4 regions of the Vibrio sp. TRT 17S01 genome follow, and region 2 is predicted to be linked to each of the others. Evidence: predicted binding sites of a transcription regulator. Region 2 holds the regulator's gene; each other region holds the start of a gene.

Region 1 (4,220 bases), on a different contig from region 2:
CGATTCAGGGTTATGACGATCTCGTGGTACTTGATGTGACCGCAAGCCAAGAGCTCGCTGAACGTTACCTAGATATTGCCCAACAAGGTATGCACCTAATATCAGCAAACAAAGTCGCTGGTTCGGCTTCTAGCCGCTATTACCATGACGTAAAAGATGCGTTTGCCAAGATCAACCGTCACTGGCTCTACAATGCAACCGTCGGCGCTGGATTACCTATTAACCATACGGTAAGAGACTTGCGCGAAAGTGGCGATGAAATCCTAGCACTCTCCGGGATCTTCTCCGGCACCTTGTCTTGGTTGTTCCAACAATACGATGGCAGTGTTCCATTCGCAGAGTTAGTCGATCTTGCTTGGCAACAAGGACTTACCGAACCGGATCCTCGCAGCGACTTAGATGGCTCCGATGTGATGCGAAAGTTGGTGATCCTCGCACGTGAGTCAGGATTAGATATCGAACCAGAAGCGGTCAAAGTAGAAAGCTTAGTTCCGCAAGAATTAGCCGGGTTATCACTGGATGACTTCCTTGATAAAAGCCAACTATTAAGTGAGCTACTCGCAGAGCGGTTAGAAAAAGCCCAGCGTGAAGATAAAGTGCTGCGTTACATTGCACGTTTAGAGAAAAACGGCACGGCAACCGTTGGAGTCGAAGCATTGAATAAAGAACATGCTTTGGCAAACCTCCTGCCATGCGACAACATCTTTGCGATTGAAAGTAAGTGGTATAAAGATAATCCACTGGTTATTCGAGGACCGGGCGCGGGGCGCGAAGTCACTGCAGGAGCAATCCAATCCGATCTCAACCTACTTTCTAGTTTGTTATAATCGATATGAAAGGCTTTGGCACTCGTCGAAGCCTTTTTCTTTTCCCTCGCATTTAGACGATTTTACTCAACATCTGCCCCGAACTTGAGTTACCTTAATTATCAACTTGAAAAAAATTCATAATCACATTATTGACATTAAAACGTATTCATTACATTCTTTGGACATATAGACGTCTAAACGTCAGTTTAAAGATTTGGAAGTTTGGGTAGTGGACGCTACCACAGGGAGAGTAAGATGGGATACACGCACGCCAGTCATATCGACGCACTAAACCAGAATATCGCGGAACTCGCTGATGATATCAACGTTTCTTTCGAGTTTTTTCCTCCAAGCAGCGAAAAAATGGAAGAAACACTCTGGAACTCTGTTCACCGCTTAAAAACACTGCAACCAAAATTTGTATCGGTTACCTACGGAGCAAACTCTGGTGAGCGTGATCGTACCCACTCCATCATTAAAGAAATCAAGTCAGAGACAGGGCTGGTAGCCGCTCCTCATCTAACTTGTATCGACGCTTCTCGTGAAGAATTGATTAAAATTGCTGACGATTACTGGGCAAATGGCATTGAAAGCATCGTTGCTCTGCGCGGTGATATTCCACCCGGTGGCGGCGCGCCTGATATGTACGCATCCGATCTTGTGGAACTGCTCAAATCTCGCCATGATTTTGATATATCCGTCGCAGCTTTTCCAGAAGTTCACCCTGAAGCCAAAAGCGCACAAGCCGATCTATTGAATCTAAAACGTAAAGTTGAAGCCGGTGCTAACCGCGCTATTACTCAGTTCTTTTTTGATGTAGAGAGCTATCTTCGATTTCGTGATCGCTGCGTTGCTGCGGGCATTGATGTTGAAATCGTACCGGGCATTCTGCCAGTTTCAAACTTCAAACAAGCATCTCGTTTCGCTGCTCAGAATAATGTCAAAGTTCCGGGCTGGATGGCAAAACAATTTGAAGGTCTGGATGATGACCCAACAACGCGCCAACTGGTTGGTGCAAGCCAAGCAATTGATATGGTGCGTGTGTTAAGCCGCGAAGGCGTAAAGGACTTCCACTTCTACACACTAAACCGAGCAGAAATGACCTATGCTCTGTGCCACACCCTAGGTGTACGACCAAAAGCTTAAGCTAAATTAACTCTCTCGAAAAACAAAAACGCCAGCATGACGCTGGCGTTTTTGTTGCAATAAAAGGCTTGCTGTTGATTACTCAACTTCATCCATTTTACCAAGTAGGTTACGGATACGATCTTGCCATGCTGCGTGCTCTTGCTGCATTTGCTGTGCTTTTTGCTCAAGCGCTTCACGGTTTGAACGTAGCTCATTCGCTTCGCTAGCTAGCTTTTCTTTTTCTTCTTTTAGCTCTTCTACTTCCATCTGAAGCAGTGCAATGGTGTCTACTGCTGTTTGGATTTTTGCTTCTAGTTGTTCTAGTACTTCAAAAGACATGTTCGCCTACCTTTCTTCAATTTGGTCGAGTTTAACCCATAGCCCCATTCTACTCAGCGTGGCTAAGATAAACACTCTCTATATTTGCTATTTTGAGCCATTCGGTCAAAAAAACGGCGCATATTGACATACTTCTGACTTATAAGCCTTCTGGCCTTGTCATACCGTCACTTTAACGCTCCCTATTGATCCAGTTCAATAGAGTTTGCAGTAAAAAAGCAAACGTTTCCTTTTTGATATGCTAGAATCGCGTCGATTTTTAGCCCTATTACCTATGTATTGGAGTCATCATGAAACGCGATTTGGCAATGGCATTTTCTCGAGTCACTGAAGGTGCAGCATTAGCTGGTTATAAATGGTTAGGTCGGGGCGATAAAAATGCCGCTGACGGTGCTGCGGTTGAAGTTATGCGCACACTACTGAACAAAACTGATATCAGCGGTGAAATTGTTATTGGCGAAGGGGAAATTGATGACGCACCAATGCTCTACATCGGTGAAAACGTCGGTATTGGCGGTGATGAAGTTGATATTGCTGTTGACCCTATAGAAGGGACTCGCATGACGGCAATGGGGCAATCCAATGCTCTAGCTGTACTCGCCGCGGGAGAAAAAGGCAGCTTCCTTAAAGCGCCTGACATGTACATGGAAAAGCTGGTGGTTGGTCCGGGCGCAAAAGGCTGTATCGACCTTAATAAACCATTGAAAGAAAACTTGGAAAATATCGCCAAAGCATTGAATAAATCACTCGATACGCTCGTAGTGATCACACTAGCTAAGCCTCGTCATGATGCAGTGATCGCGCAAATGCAAGCGATGGGGGTTCGCGTGTTTGCCGTGCCTGATGGCGATGTTGCTGCCTCTATTTTAACTTGCATGCCAGATAGCGAAGTGGATGCGATGTACTGTATTGGTGGCGCACCAGAAGGTGTAGTCTCCGCCGCTGTTATCCGTGCGCTAGATGGCGACATGCACGGCCGCTTACTTCCACGTCATGAAGTAAAAGGCGATAACGAAGAAAACCGCATCTACGGCGCTGCTGAGCTAAAACGCTGTGAAGAAATGGGCGTACAAGCCAATGTAGTACTAAAAATGGATGATATGGCTCGTAGTGATAATGTGGTTTTCTCTGCAACAGGGATCACCAAAGGCGACTTGCTGGACGGCATCAGCCGCCAAGGCAACATTGCTACAACAGAAACATTATTGATTCGTGGCCGCTGCCGTACGATTCGCCGCATTAAGTCGACGCACTACCTAGAGCGTAAAGATCCTGAAGTTCGCGACCTTATTCTTTAATCTCATTGAATGATTTATAAAGGCTTCCTAATGGAAGCCTTTTTCTTTTCTATAAATAACAAAAAAAACCAGAGCCAATAGACTCTGGTTTTGATTTAGGCTGAGTTGCAAACTCATAGCGTCAGGTTTAACCCCATCGCTAAAGATAAGCGGATTACATCATACCGCCCATGCCACCCATACCACCCATACCGCCCATATCAGGCATAGCTGGCGCATCCTTCTGTGGTAAGTCTGTTACCATCGCTTCAGTTGTGATCATCAGACCCGCTACTGATGCTGCAAATTGAAGTGCTGAGCGAGTTACTTTAGTTGGATCTAGAATACCCATCTCGATCATGTCACCGTATTCGCCAGTTGCCGCGTTGTAACCGTAGTTACCTTCGCCAGCACGTACGTTGTTAGCAACAACAGACTCTTCATCACCTGCGTTCTTAGTGATTTGACGGATTGGCGCTTCCATTGCACGTAGTGCTACACGGATACCAACATTTTGCTCTTCGTTGTCACCTTCAAGGTTAGCAACTTTAGATGCCGCGCGAATGAGTGCTACACCACCACCAGCAACTACACCTTCTTCAACCGCTGCGCGAGTTGCATGAAGTGCATCTTCAACGCGGTCTTTCTTCTCTTTCATTTCAACTTC
Region 2 (4,220 bases):
CCATTGTTAATTGCAGTCAACTTATCACCAAACTTACTTTGCACCCACTCTCGTAATAAGAAGCGGCTACTCAAAAAGGCGAGCGTCGCACCGATCGTGCTGGCAAATGAGACAAGCAGTAAACTAGTCCAAAACCCAAATAAAGCGGCGCCAAGCAATGTCACCACTGCCGCTCCAGGAATAGAAAAGGCAGTGATGGCAACATAGGCAAAGAAATAGGTTGTTGCTGCAATGAAGAAATTGTTTTCAATAAAGTTTGCTAGTTCAAGCTGCTGAGCTTTTGCGTTTTCGAGTGTGAGATGTTGGCCGAAATTCATTGCCAGAAATATGATGGTCACAACCAGTAATACACCAAGAATGAGTTTTTTATTCATACAGATAGCTCCCATGACCAATTGGCTCAATTAACAAAAAAAGAAACATAAAAAAGTAACAATAGCATTTAGTTTTAAATGGTAGTACTAAGCTATTAGAACAGGGAGAGGGGCAAAAAATTTCAAATAATAAAAAACCAGCGACGAGCGCTGGTTTTTATTGGTCAATATAGAGTTACTTCAAGCTACTCATTAATTCTTCACGTCGGTTTTGAGGGATCACCGACCAATGAGTGCCTTTAATTGCTCCTTCCAAAGCCCACAGCAGTTCAATGCTGACATCTGAGGAATGAGTCTGCTGAATCGCTTTAAACGCTTCTACTGCGCCTTTCTCTTCCAAATTCTCGACTGAATCAATACCTGCTTTTTTGAGCATGCGCTCTGTAGCAAGTCTTAGGTTAGGAAGATCTTTTAAGCGTTCAGGTTTAGCCTTCGCTTGAGTTGTTTTCTCTTGTTTTGCAACGACTAGCGCTTTTTGAGCTAGAGAGATAATACGTTCTTTATCGTCATACCATGCTTCTGGCATAGCGAAGTATTTAGTGACAACCGGGAAGCCGCGTTTTTTATAAACATAAGGCTCTAACCCTTGAGATTTAAACATTTCCGCGGACTGCTCGTCTGCTCTGATGTGTAACTTATCGTTTACCACCAATGCGAACATAGTGCTGTCTGCGAAAACTCCAAAGCCACCAAACATTGAACGAGATTTTATGCGCCCTAGTTGTTCAAAGAGTCGCATTGAGTCTTTTAGTACTGGTTTATCCATGCTGTAAATTCTCGGTGTATAGTTATACGCCACCAATGCAGGTCCGAGAGATTAGCAAAATAATGCAGATGTATTGTCAGTAAGGAGTTAACAGTTTGCATTTTTGCCATCGGCAACCCCGCTACCTTGCAGTTTCCTGTGTAGGCCGGAGGCTTTGCGTCCCATCCTTTCGGATTGGTTTGCCCTGTGCGTGGCTTAATTTATTCCACTAAAGAATAAATAATATTTGAGGTAAGTATCACACTCTGATGGTCTAAATGTGATCTTAATTCAGATATTTACTTGTTTGTTGTGTTTGGTTGGCAGAAAAAGCCGATACCGAACAGTACAAAGTTACTAGCTATTGATTTTTTTAACAGTATTTCGCTCGACAATTTCGGGATGCATCTCAAAAACACGTTTTTCATGTTCTTTGTCTTTGATTCGTTCCAGTAATATTTCGAACGCGTTTTTACCAACACGGCGCTTTGGTTGGTGAACGGTTGTGAGTGGTGGCGAGAAATACTCTGCAAGTTCAATATTGTCATAGCCAATAACAGACATATCTTCAGGAATGCGGATTCCTTTCTGTTGAAGGCGGCTCATTAAGCCTAATGCCATAGTGTCATTAAAGCAGAATATTGCAGTTGGTTTCTTGTCCATGGCGACAATTTTATCCGCAGCCAATACCGCAGTGTCACACTCAAAGTTACCTTCAAGGATCCAGTCTTCATTGACGGCTAAATTGGCTTCTTTCATCGCGCGTTTGTAGCCTAGAATACGTTCTTGGCAGGCAGCTTTTTCAAAATGGCCACTGAGACAAGCAATATCTGTGTGCCCGTGGTTAATCAGATATTTCGTGGCAAGGTAGCCACCTTCTTCAGAATTGTCGATGATCTTATCAGCTTGCGAGCTTTCTGGGCCCCAATCCATCACTACTTTTGGGATGTCAGCGTGACGATCGAGCATTTCACTCAGTTCTTCTGTTAGGTCAGAACACATCACCAAGATGCCATCTACGCGCTTTTCCGCAAGCATACGAATGTAATCTCGTTGTTTTTCGTAAATACCACCTGTATTACACAGGATAAGTGTATAACCTTGGCGATAGCAGTAACTTTCTACGCCATCAATCACTTCTGAGAAAAACAGGTTTGTAGATTGGGTAACAAGCATACCGATCGTGCGAGTCGTGTTGCATTTTAAGCTACGAGCAACCGCACTCGGAGCGTAGTTTAGCTCCTTGACGGCTTCCATCACTTTTTCTTGAGTCGCTTCAGCAACAAATCGAGTTTTGTTGATCACATGAGAAACGGTGGTGGTAGATACGCCAGCAAGGCGAGCTACATCTTTTATAGTGGCCATAGGTTTGTCCTGTCGATGACTGCCACAAATCTCTATTCTGATTTTAGAATAATTTGGCAGAAAGTATCAGAAACACAAAAACCGCTTTTAAAGAGCGGTTTGTATTTTACATTATTCGTTTTTATCGTTTGCGGTCTCGATTTTAGACCGCCAAATTCTCACTGGCAAATAAAAATAGCAATTAAGCTCGTGCTTAAATCACAATTTAACTAACCATAAAGCTGACTTGATTAGTTACCAGCTAAATAAACGCAATCTAACTCAAGAAATGCAATGGTTAGTTGGCTAATCGCAGCGTAAAAACCAAATTCGTCCAAAGACTGACACTTATCACTAAATTGAGGTGTCCAATTTAGAATGTGTTTCTTAATAAATTGCTCTTGTTCTGCAAGTGCTTCTTCCATGTGGCGCTCTTGTTCAAGCTCATTAGAACGAATGATCAGGTTGCCGAGAAAGTCGAGTTCAATAGCAATATGGTCAGCAGGTTCATTTAGGTTTTTATCGATAGCAATGCCGTGCTGCTCCATGATGGTTTGCATTTCTTTAGCTGGCTCATCATTTAAAAGACCGGATTTACCCACGTACATAGATGCATATGGTAGGGCGGAATCCTTATCCGACTTCAAGAAAATGTCACAAAAGTCTGCCGCTAATTCTAACTGTGCATCTTCGCGATCCATTAAGCGGTTTAGAGCGTCAATCAACTTGTCTGACGCGGTTTTTAAGCTTTCGTTTTCGCCCAATCCAGTCAAAAAAGCGCGAATTTCTGGTGAATGATATTGTTCAATATCTGTTTCTGTTAGCTCTCTAGCAAACACACTTGATAGCCACCAGTATATTTCTGCTCGCTTTTCATTAAACGCCTTGATTTCTTGCATTATGCGCGACTCCTAGTATCGGTATATAGTTAGTTTAACGAATAAAAATGAATAGCGGTAATATGTGTTGTGACAAATAAAGCCCAATTATTCGAAAATATGAACCGTTGGTCGACATTTGTTCTGAATCAAGAAAAAATCACCTTTCTTGATTTTAGAATGATAAAAGCTAGATATGTTACGAATTATGAATAGAATATAACGGCAAATAATTCCATATACAATATGAGTAGTGTAGATGAGCTATCACGTACTAGTAGTTGAAGATGATGCGGTCACTCGCAGTAAACTGGCAGGCTACTTTCAGAATGAAGGTTACTCTGTCAGCGAGGCTGATAGTGGTGAAAAAATGCGCGAGATGCTACAGGCCAATGAAATTGACCTAGTTATGTTAGACATTAATCTTCCAGGAGAAGATGGTCTGATGCTTACTCGTGAGCTTCGCAGTCAGTCTGATATTGGGATTATCCTGGTGACAGGACGCACGGATAGCATTGATAAAATCGTTGGCCTCGAAATGGGTGCAGACGACTACGTAACAAAACCTTTTGAGCTGCGTGAGCTATTGGTTCGAGTGAAGAACCTATTATGGCGTATATCTAATGCTCGAAATGGCTCTGAGCGAGATGACGCGAAGAAGCAAGATGAAAATGTGGTGCGTTTTGGAGAGTGGACGTTTGATATTCAGCGTCGAGCTCTGAGCCGAAATGGCGAACCCGTCAAATTAACCAAAGCAGAATACGAATTACTTGTCGCACTGTCTTCGTACCCTAACCAAGTCCTTAGTCGCGAACGTATTTTGAATATGATCAGTCACCGTGTTGATGCACCAAATGACCGTACGATTGATGTTCTGAT
Region 3 (4,220 bases), on a different contig from region 2:
AGCGTCTGGATTTCCACCTTGTCTTTTCGTCAGCCGTCTCGCATCCATCATATGCCCATAACCAATATTGTAGGAAGCCAGCGCGAACCAAATCTTTTCATGCTCATCAATACTGTCTGGGATACGTGCCACCATGCGGCGCAAATATTCTACGCCACCTTTTACCGACTGCTCGGGATCAAGTCGATCTGTTACCCCGACACTTTTTGCCGTTGGTAGAGTCAACATCATCATTCCTCGAACGCCCGTTGGTGATTTTGCCAGTGGGTTCCAGTGTGATTCTTGATACGCCAGTGCGGCAATTAAACGCCAATCAAATTCGTCGGAGTACTCTTGGAACAGGGGAGACCATTTCGGCAGTTTGCTGTCCAATGCGCGAATAAAGGCGCGGGTATCGACGTAGTCAAATGTGCCAATGTGTCCAATGTATTTCTCTTCTAAGGATGCTAAGTGTCCGGACTGTTGCAAGTTACCAAAAAACTCAATCAATAGCGCATAAAGGCTTTCATCTTCAGAGCGTTGTAGAAACCAAGAAATAGGTTGATCTTCCGTTAGCTCAAATGCGAGCGCTAAATCTGGATAGATACGTTGGGAAAGCGATATTTCTACAGAATCGGCGACGGTGTACTTCAGTTCGCCTTCTGAGACTTGTTTCAGCAACTCGTTGACATCTGAATTTGGGTCAATTTTATATTCAAACTCAGGGGATTTTTGCTGGATATTGGTAAGCGTACGTTTGAAGTGTGAATCGCTGACGATGGTCACAACAGGTTCGCCATTATTCTGTTCCATTAACTCTGACTGTTTTTTCAACAACTGTTTTAGATTGCGAGGACGCCACTGGCCTTTTTTATACACCAATTGTTGGCTGACATAATAGTAGGCTGGGCCTGGACGAAAGCGCTGTAATCGCTCTTCTGACTGACTAAGGCCAGCTGCAATGATGTCAATCTCACCATTCTCTAATGCAGGGTAGAGACTGGATATACGATAAGCTGGCTTCATTTCCAGCTGAACACCTAATTCGTTTGCAAACTCACGCGCAATTTCATAATCCAACCCGGCCGGACCATCTGGACCAATATAGTAAGAAAGTTGATTGTTGAGCGTACCCACTCGCAACACGCCGCGCTCGCGTATTTGTTCCAGCTCACTTTTAGGTTCTGATTCAATCTGGCAGCCAGAGAGAAATAGGGCTGCAAGGCATAATGTTGTCAGATACTTAAAGCGCTTAAAATAATGATTCTTCATCGATAGCATTCTCATACATCTAGTGTGTCCTTTATATCAAAGGGATGAGGTCAATCAAAGCTTATGTGCAATGCATTGGTAACAACTTCATCATTTAATGAGTTTTGCTGTATTTCAAATTTGACAAAAAAAATGACGCAAACGGTTGCTATTGGTGTTACATCACAAAAATAATTGCTATATAATGCGCTCGCAATGCAGAGGTGGAATCGGCATAGGTTTTCAAACCTTCGGGAATAGCTTCGAAGTAAAACAGTATAACCCACTGAATTTATTCCAATATCACCTTAATCAATTGCATAAGAGACCTAAGTACATGAGAATTTTTCGTGGCTCCCCAGCTCTATCTGAATTTCGTGTTAACAAGCTTCTAGAGCTTTGTCGTGAACTAGGCCTACCTGTAACAGGTATTTACGCTGAGTTTGCCCACTTTGCTGATCTAACGGCAGACCTAGATGCGTCTGAAGTTGAGAAACTAGAAAAACTACTGACTTACGGTCCGACAATTGAAGAGCACAAGCCTGAAGGTCTTCTTCTACTTGCGACTCCTCGCCCTGGTACTATCTCACCATGGTCTTCTAAGTCTACTGACATCGCGAATAACTGTGGCCTAGCTAAAGTTGCTCGTCTAGAGCGCGGTACGGCTTACTACATCGAAACATCATCTGGCCTTTCTGAGCTTCAACTGGTTGAGCTTAAAGCGATTCTTCATGACCGCATGATGGAAGTTATCTTTACTGACTTCGATTCAGCAGCGGCGCTTTTCCAAGTGGCAGAACCTGCACCAGTCGCGGACGTTGACCTACTTGCTGGTGGTCGCGCTGCGCTTGAAAACGCAAACGTTACCCTAGGTCTTGCACTAGCGGATGATGAGATCGAATACCTTTACGATGCGTTCGTAAACAAACTTGATCGTAATCCAACCGACATAGAGCTAATGATGTTTGCACAGGCGAACTCAGAGCACTGTCGTCACAAGATCTTCAACGCAGACTGGACTATCGACGGCGTTAAGCAAGAGAAGTCTCTGTTCAAAATGATCAAGAACACATTTGAAACGACACCAGAAAACGTACTGTCTGCATACAAAGATAATGCAGCAGTGATGGTGGGCTCTGATGTCGGTCGTTTCTTCCCAAACCCAGAAACTCGCCAGTACGGCTACAGCCAAGAGAAAGCGCACATCCTAATGAAGGTGGAAACTCACAACCACCCAACGGCTATTTCTCCTTGGCCGGGTGCTTCTACAGGTTCAGGCGGTGAAATCCGCGACGAAGGTGCGACTGGTATTGGTGGTAAGCCAAAAGCAGGTCTTGTTGGCTTCACTACGTCTAACCTACGTATTCCTGGTTTTGAACAGCCATGGGAAACAGATTTCGGTAAACCGGGTCGCATCGTTAACGCTCTAGACATCATGCTAGAAGGTCCACTTGGTGGCGCGGCGTTTAACAACGAATTTGGTCGTCCAAACCTACTGGGTTACTTCCGTACTTACGAAGAAAAAGTGAACTCTCACGCAGGTGAAGAGGTCCGTGGTTACCACAAGCCAATCATGATTGCTGGTGGTATGGGTAACATCCGTGACGAGCACGTTCAGAAGAAAGAGATCCCAGTAGGCGCAAGCCTAATCGTACTTGGTGGCCCTGCAATGAACATCGGTCTTGGCGGTGGTGCTGCTTCTTCAATGGCATCTGGTCAATCAGCAGAAGACCTAGATTTCGCCTCAGTACAGCGTGAAAACCCAGAAATGGAGCGTCGCTGTCAGGAAGTTATCGACCGTTGTTGGCAACTTGGTGATGCTAACCCAATCGCGTTCATCCACGATGTAGGCGCGGGCGGTATCTCTAACGCACTTCCTGAGCTTGTAGACGATGGCGAGCGTGGTGGTATCTTCCAACTGCGTGACGTACCAAACGACGAACCAGGCATGAGCCCACTTGAGATCTGGTGTAACGAATCTCAAGAGCGTTACGTTATGGCAGTTGCGCCAGAGAACATGGAAGTATTCGACGCAATCTGTAAGCGTGAGCGTGCACCATACGCCGTAGTAGGTATCGCAACAGAAGAGCGTGAACTGAAACTTGAAGATTCACACTTCGAGAACACGCCAATCGACATGCCAATGGATGTGCTTCTTGGTAAGACGCCTAAGATGCATCGTGATGCGAAAACGCTAAAAGCAAACAACCCTGCAGTTAACCGTGACGGTATCGAGCTAAACGAAGCAGCGGACCGCGTTCTACGTCTACCAACGGTTGCAGAGAAAACATTCCTTATCACTATCGGTGACCGCACAGTAACGGGTCTAGTTGCTCGTGACCAAATGGTTGGTCCTTGGCAGGTGCCTGTTGCTAACTGCGCAGTGACCGCAGCAAGCTACGACACTTACCACGGTGAAGCGATGTCGATGGGTGAGCGTACACCAGTGGCTCTACTAGACTTCGGCGCTTCTGCTCGTCTAGCGGTTGGTGAAGCAATCACAAACATTGCAGCGACAAACATCGGTGATATCAAACACATTAAACTGTCTGCAAACTGGATGTCTCCAGCTGGCCACCCGGGTGAAGACGCGGGTCTTTACGAAGCAGTGAAAGCGGTGGGTGAAGAGCTATGTCCAGCACTTGGCCTGACTATCCCTGTTGGTAAAGATTCAATGTCGATGAAGACCAAGTGGGAAGAGAACGGTGAGCAGAAAGAAGTAACCTCTCCGCTATCTCTAATCATCACTGCGTTTGCTCGTGTTGAAGATGTGCGTAAGACAATTACACCTCAGCTTCGCACTGACAAAGGTGATACTTCGCTAGTTCTAATCGACCTAGGTAATGGTCAGAATCGTCTAGGTGCAACAGCGCTAGCACAGGTTTACAAGCAACTGGGTGATAAGCCAGCAGACGTTGACAACGCAGCGCAGCTAAAAGGTTTCTACCAAGGCGTGCAAACTCTTGTCGCGAACGATCAAGTAGTGGCTT
Region 4 (4,220 bases), on a different contig from region 2:
TGTTCGGGTAAGGTTCTTTAAATAGACCACATTCAAGACCTGCGTGGATTACCATGATGTTTGGTTTGTGACCGTAGATGCCTTCATACATATCACGGAAGATCGCCATGATTTCAGAATCAGCGTCTGGTTTCCAACCAGGGTAAGCGCCAGAAAATTCAATTTGTGCACCTGCCAGTTCAGCCACAGAAGCCAGCGTGCCTTCTACTTGTTGACGACCAGAGTCTATTAGTGAGCGAACAAGGCATAGAACTTGAATCTGGTTCTCTTCTGTTGTGATAACACCCACGTTAAGAGAAGTTTCTACCACGCCTTCGATTTCGTCGCTCATGCGGATCACGCCATTTGGACATGCATTTAGTGCTGCGATGAAACGTTGATGGTCTGCAACCACTAGAGCGTGAGCGTCAGTGTCGATGGCTTCGTTGAACGAAACAATGTCCGTTTCCACTTTACCTAGTTCTGTTTTAAGCAGGTTAGTGTAGAAGTCAAATAGTTCTGCAAGTTTTGCTTCGTTTTCAGCAGGAACCGCTACCGTTACGAATGCTTCGCGAGGAATCGCATTACGTAGGCTACCACCGCGGAATTCCACTAGACGAAGATCAAGCTCTTGTGCGTGACCCGCTAGGAAACGAGCAACCAGTTTATTTGCGTTACCACGACCGGTGTGAATATCACAACCAGAGTGACCGCCTTTTAGGCCTTTAAGCACTAGCTGGCGAGTAACGTAACCTGCTGGGATTGCTTCACGTTTGATATCGAACGTCATTTGACCATCAATACCGCCAGCGCAACCCATGTAGACTTCGCCTTCTTGCTCAGAGTCAGTGTTTAAAAGGATCTCACCTTCTAACCAACCAGCTTCAAGACCAAACGCTCCAGTCATACCTGCTTCTTCATCAATTGTCAGCAGTACTTCAAGAGGGCCATGTTTGAGATCTTTTGATGCAAGCACTGCCAGACAAGATGCCATACCCATACCATTGTCTGCACCAAGTGTGGTGCCTTTTGCTGTTACCCATTCACCATCAATGTAGGGTTGAATTGGATCTTTGGTAAAGTCGTGGTCTGTGTCTTCATTTTTTTGAGGAACCATATCAATGTGAGCTTGAAGCACCACACCTTTACGGTTTTCCATTCCAGCCGTCGCAGGCTTTTTGATAAATACGTTGCCGATTGGATCTCGGCGAACCTCTAGACCTTGTTCCGTTGCCCAATCTACGATGTATTGAGCTAGCGTTTCTTCATGTTTTGAAGGGTGTGGAATAGAACAAATCTTGTCGAAGAACTGCCACAAAGGCTGTGGTGACAAGTGGCTAATTTCAGAATGGAATTCAGACACGGAAGACTCCTTTTGTAGTGTTTTTCCACATATTTGATTGCATTTTTGCCTATCAAATAGAGTTAATATCCAAAATTTGGGTATTGAGTAGAGAGGGCAGCATACCACTACAGCGTCTCTTGGAGTAGTCGCAGTGGCTAGATTCCATCATTCTCATCAAGAGTTGCAAGATTGGTATTTATCGAATATGACACAGGGTTTGTATTGATTTGTTCTTTACTTAGAAAATTGATTGATAATGCTGTAATTTAATTACTAAATTTTATTGATTATTATCATATTATGAACTTTTTGTGACTTTGGTCACTTTTGGGGTTGTAATTTTATTTCTTTGGGGGTATATTGTAACCAACTTCGCAAGCGAAGAGAAAATGCTCAAAGGATGAGTCCGATTTATCGCCTCCAAGGAACCGAGAAATCAACGTATGTTTCATTGATTTAGAAGGTGATGTTTATGAAAGGTTTACCAAGTGCAACGTTCTGGCTAAACAGCTCTGTTTACACAAGTAACTTTGCATACCCTACAACTTTTGGCTACTAAGCCGGGAATTGTAACTCTCGAACAGTATGTTCACCCCTATATATTGGAATTTATCGACAGCGTGTTTGCTGACATGATTCAACCGCCGCTCAAATTGAGCGGCGTTTTTTTATCCTTAATTTCTATTTTTATTGCAACTCGTGATATTTTTATTCGTATAAATTCATATTTCTCCATTCAAAAATGCCTTCAATACGAGAAGTAAACTTCGACAGAGTACAAAAAAACATCATTTGATTTTTATTCGTTTTTTGATTGATTGTTTAATATTATCATGTGGTTATGTTGTTTTTACTTGCTGTTGTACACCTCTGTTGCCTACTTAATAATAACTATTGTTGATTTGGGTCAGATTTCTGTCTGGAATTTGTTATTTGATAACTTTATAATCCACGGCCAATCGATTACGCAACCGTTTACTTTTACCGTTATAGGATTCGAACATGCTCGAAAGGCTATTTAAACTAAGCGAAAATGGCACGAACGTGAGAACTGAGATCATCGCGGGTCTTACTACGTTCTTGACAATGGCTTACATCATTTTTGTTAACCCAGCAATTCTCGCTGATGCAGGAATGGATCGTGGTGCAGTATTTGTGGCCACTTGTTTAGCTGCGGCTATTGGCTGTTTCATTATGGGCTTTGTTGCCAATTACCCAATCGCGCAAGCACCGGGCATGGGGTTAAATGCATTCTTTACCTATGCGGTAGTGCTTGGCATGGGCTACACCTGGCAGGTTGCGTTAGCGGCGGTTTTTGTGTCGGGTGTTCTATTTATTTTCCTAAGCGTGTTCAAGATCCGTGAATGGATCATCAATTCGATTCCGATGTCGTTGCGAACAGGTATTTCAGCGGGTATCGGCCTTTTCCTTGCTTTCATTGGTTTGAAAAATGCAGGAATTGTCGTTGATAACCCAGCGACACTTGTTTCTATGGGCGCAATCACATCGCTGCCTGCCGTGCTTGCTTCAATTGGCTTTTTCTTGACGATTGCTCTGGTTCACCGTGGTGTGAAAGGCGCAGTGATGATTGCTATCTTGGCTGTGACAGGGCTGGGCTTAGTGTTTGGTGATGTACAGTGGGGTGGAGTAATGTCAGCGCCTCCAAGCATCGCACCTACGTTCCTTCAATTGGATTTCTCCGCTGTATTTGAAGTCGGCATGATCTCAGTGGTGTTTGCTTTCTTGTTTGTGGATTTATTTGATACAGCAGGCACGTTAGTTGGCGTTTCTCAAAAAGCAGGTTTAGTGGGTGAAGATGGCAAGATCCCTCGTTTAAATAAAGCGTTACTGGCAGACTCTACTGCAACATCGGTTGGTGCACTTTTGGGTACATCAAATACCACGTCATACATCGAAAGTGTGTCTGGTGTTGCTGCGGGTGGACGAACTGGCTTAACTGCGGTTGTGGTTGGCATTTTGTTCCTACTTGCACTGTTCTTCTCGCCATTAGCTGGTATGATTCCGGCGTATGCGACAGCAGGCGCGTTATTTTATGTTGCGATTCTGATGCTTTCTGGCTTAGTTAGTATCGATTGGCGTGACCTAACGGAAGCTGCACCTGTTGTGGTTACTTGTTTGTTGATGCCTCTGACGTTTTCTATCGCAGAAGGTATTTCGCTAGGCTTTATTGCTTATGCCGCAATCAAGTTGTTCAGTGGTAAAGGGCGAGAGGTTTCCATGAGTGTATGGGTGATGTCTGCTATCTTTATCATCAAATATATTGTCGCTTAAGAATTCAAAAGACTTGTAGGGGCCATTATAAAAGCGTCTACAAGTTTTCATTTTTATAAATTAGGTTATTGCAATGAGTAAGAAATTCATCATTACCTGGGATCAGATGCACTCTTTTTGTCGTGAACTCGCTGCGAAGCAAATGCCAGCCGAACAGTGGAAAGGCATTTGGGCAGTAAGCCGTGGAGGCTTAGTTCCTGGTGCTATTTTGGCTCGTGAACTGGGTATTCGCTATGTCGATACTATCTGTATTTCAAGCTACGACCATGATCATCAACGTGACATGAGTGTACTGAAGGCGCCTGAAGGAGATGGTGAAGGTTACTTGATTGTTGAAGATCTTGTAGATAGCGGTGATACCGCACGTAAACTTCGTGATTTATATCCTAAAGCGAAACTGATTGCGGTATGTGCAAAACCTTCTGGTGCTGAGTTGCTGGATGACTACGTTGTCGACATTGCTCAAGAAACTTGGATTGAGCAACCATGGGACATGGCAATCCAGTACATCGAGCCAATTAATCGTAAACAAAAATAATCATTAAGCAGATTATTGAAAATGACCCTTTCACGGGTCATTTTTTTTATTACTATGTAGAGTAAG

The links. Region 2 encodes PurR, which represses purine synthesis genes. Its sites were predicted from a motif close to TNANGNAAACGTTTNCNTNA; they were not measured.
Region 1: a site for PurR is predicted at 2,491-2,510, ahead of glpX (class II fructose-bisphosphatase). Genes of this name have one in related genera too.
Region 3: a site for PurR is predicted at 1,385-1,404, ahead of purL (phosphoribosylformylglycinamidine synthase). Genes of this name have one in related genera too.
Region 4: a site for PurR is predicted at 2,288-2,307, ahead of ACQEXS_RS17625 (NCS2 family permease). Genes of this name have one in related genera too.

What each region holds. Positions count from the first base shown of each region.
Region 1 is NZ_JBNJOG010000007.1:137,158-141,377, reverse strand. It holds gene ACQEXS_RS12955 (bifunctional aspartate kinase/homoserine dehydrogenase II) at 1-827, shown strand, start outside; gene metF (methylenetetrahydrofolate reductase) at 1,065-1,955, shown strand; gene zapB (cell division protein ZapB) at 2,034-2,276, opposite strand; gene glpX (class II fructose-bisphosphatase) at 2,567-3,574, shown strand; gene groL (chaperonin GroEL) at 3,729-4,220, opposite strand, start outside.
Region 2 is NZ_JBNJOG010000001.1:193,903-198,122, forward strand. It holds gene ACQEXS_RS00845 (TVP38/TMEM64 family protein) at 1-374, opposite strand, end outside; gene ACQEXS_RS00850 (TfoX/Sxy family DNA transformation protein) at 550-1,140, opposite strand; cyclic di-GMP riboswitch class I at 1,249-1,334, opposite strand; gene purR (HTH-type transcriptional repressor PurR) at 1,477-2,484, opposite strand; gene torD (molecular chaperone TorD) at 2,715-3,362, opposite strand; gene torR (two-component system response regulator TorR) at 3,601-4,220, shown strand, end outside.
Region 3 is NZ_JBNJOG010000002.1:169,523-173,742, reverse strand. It holds gene mltF (membrane-bound lytic murein transglycosylase MltF) at 1-1,251, opposite strand, end outside; gene purL (phosphoribosylformylglycinamidine synthase) at 1,568-4,220, shown strand, end outside.
Region 4 is NZ_JBNJOG010000013.1:63,142-67,361, reverse strand. It holds gene ACQEXS_RS17630 (aminoacyl-histidine dipeptidase) at 1-1,342, opposite strand, end outside; gene ACQEXS_RS17625 (NCS2 family permease) at 2,327-3,616, shown strand; gene tet(34) (oxytetracycline resistance phosphoribosyltransferase domain-containing protein Tet(34)) at 3,690-4,154, shown strand.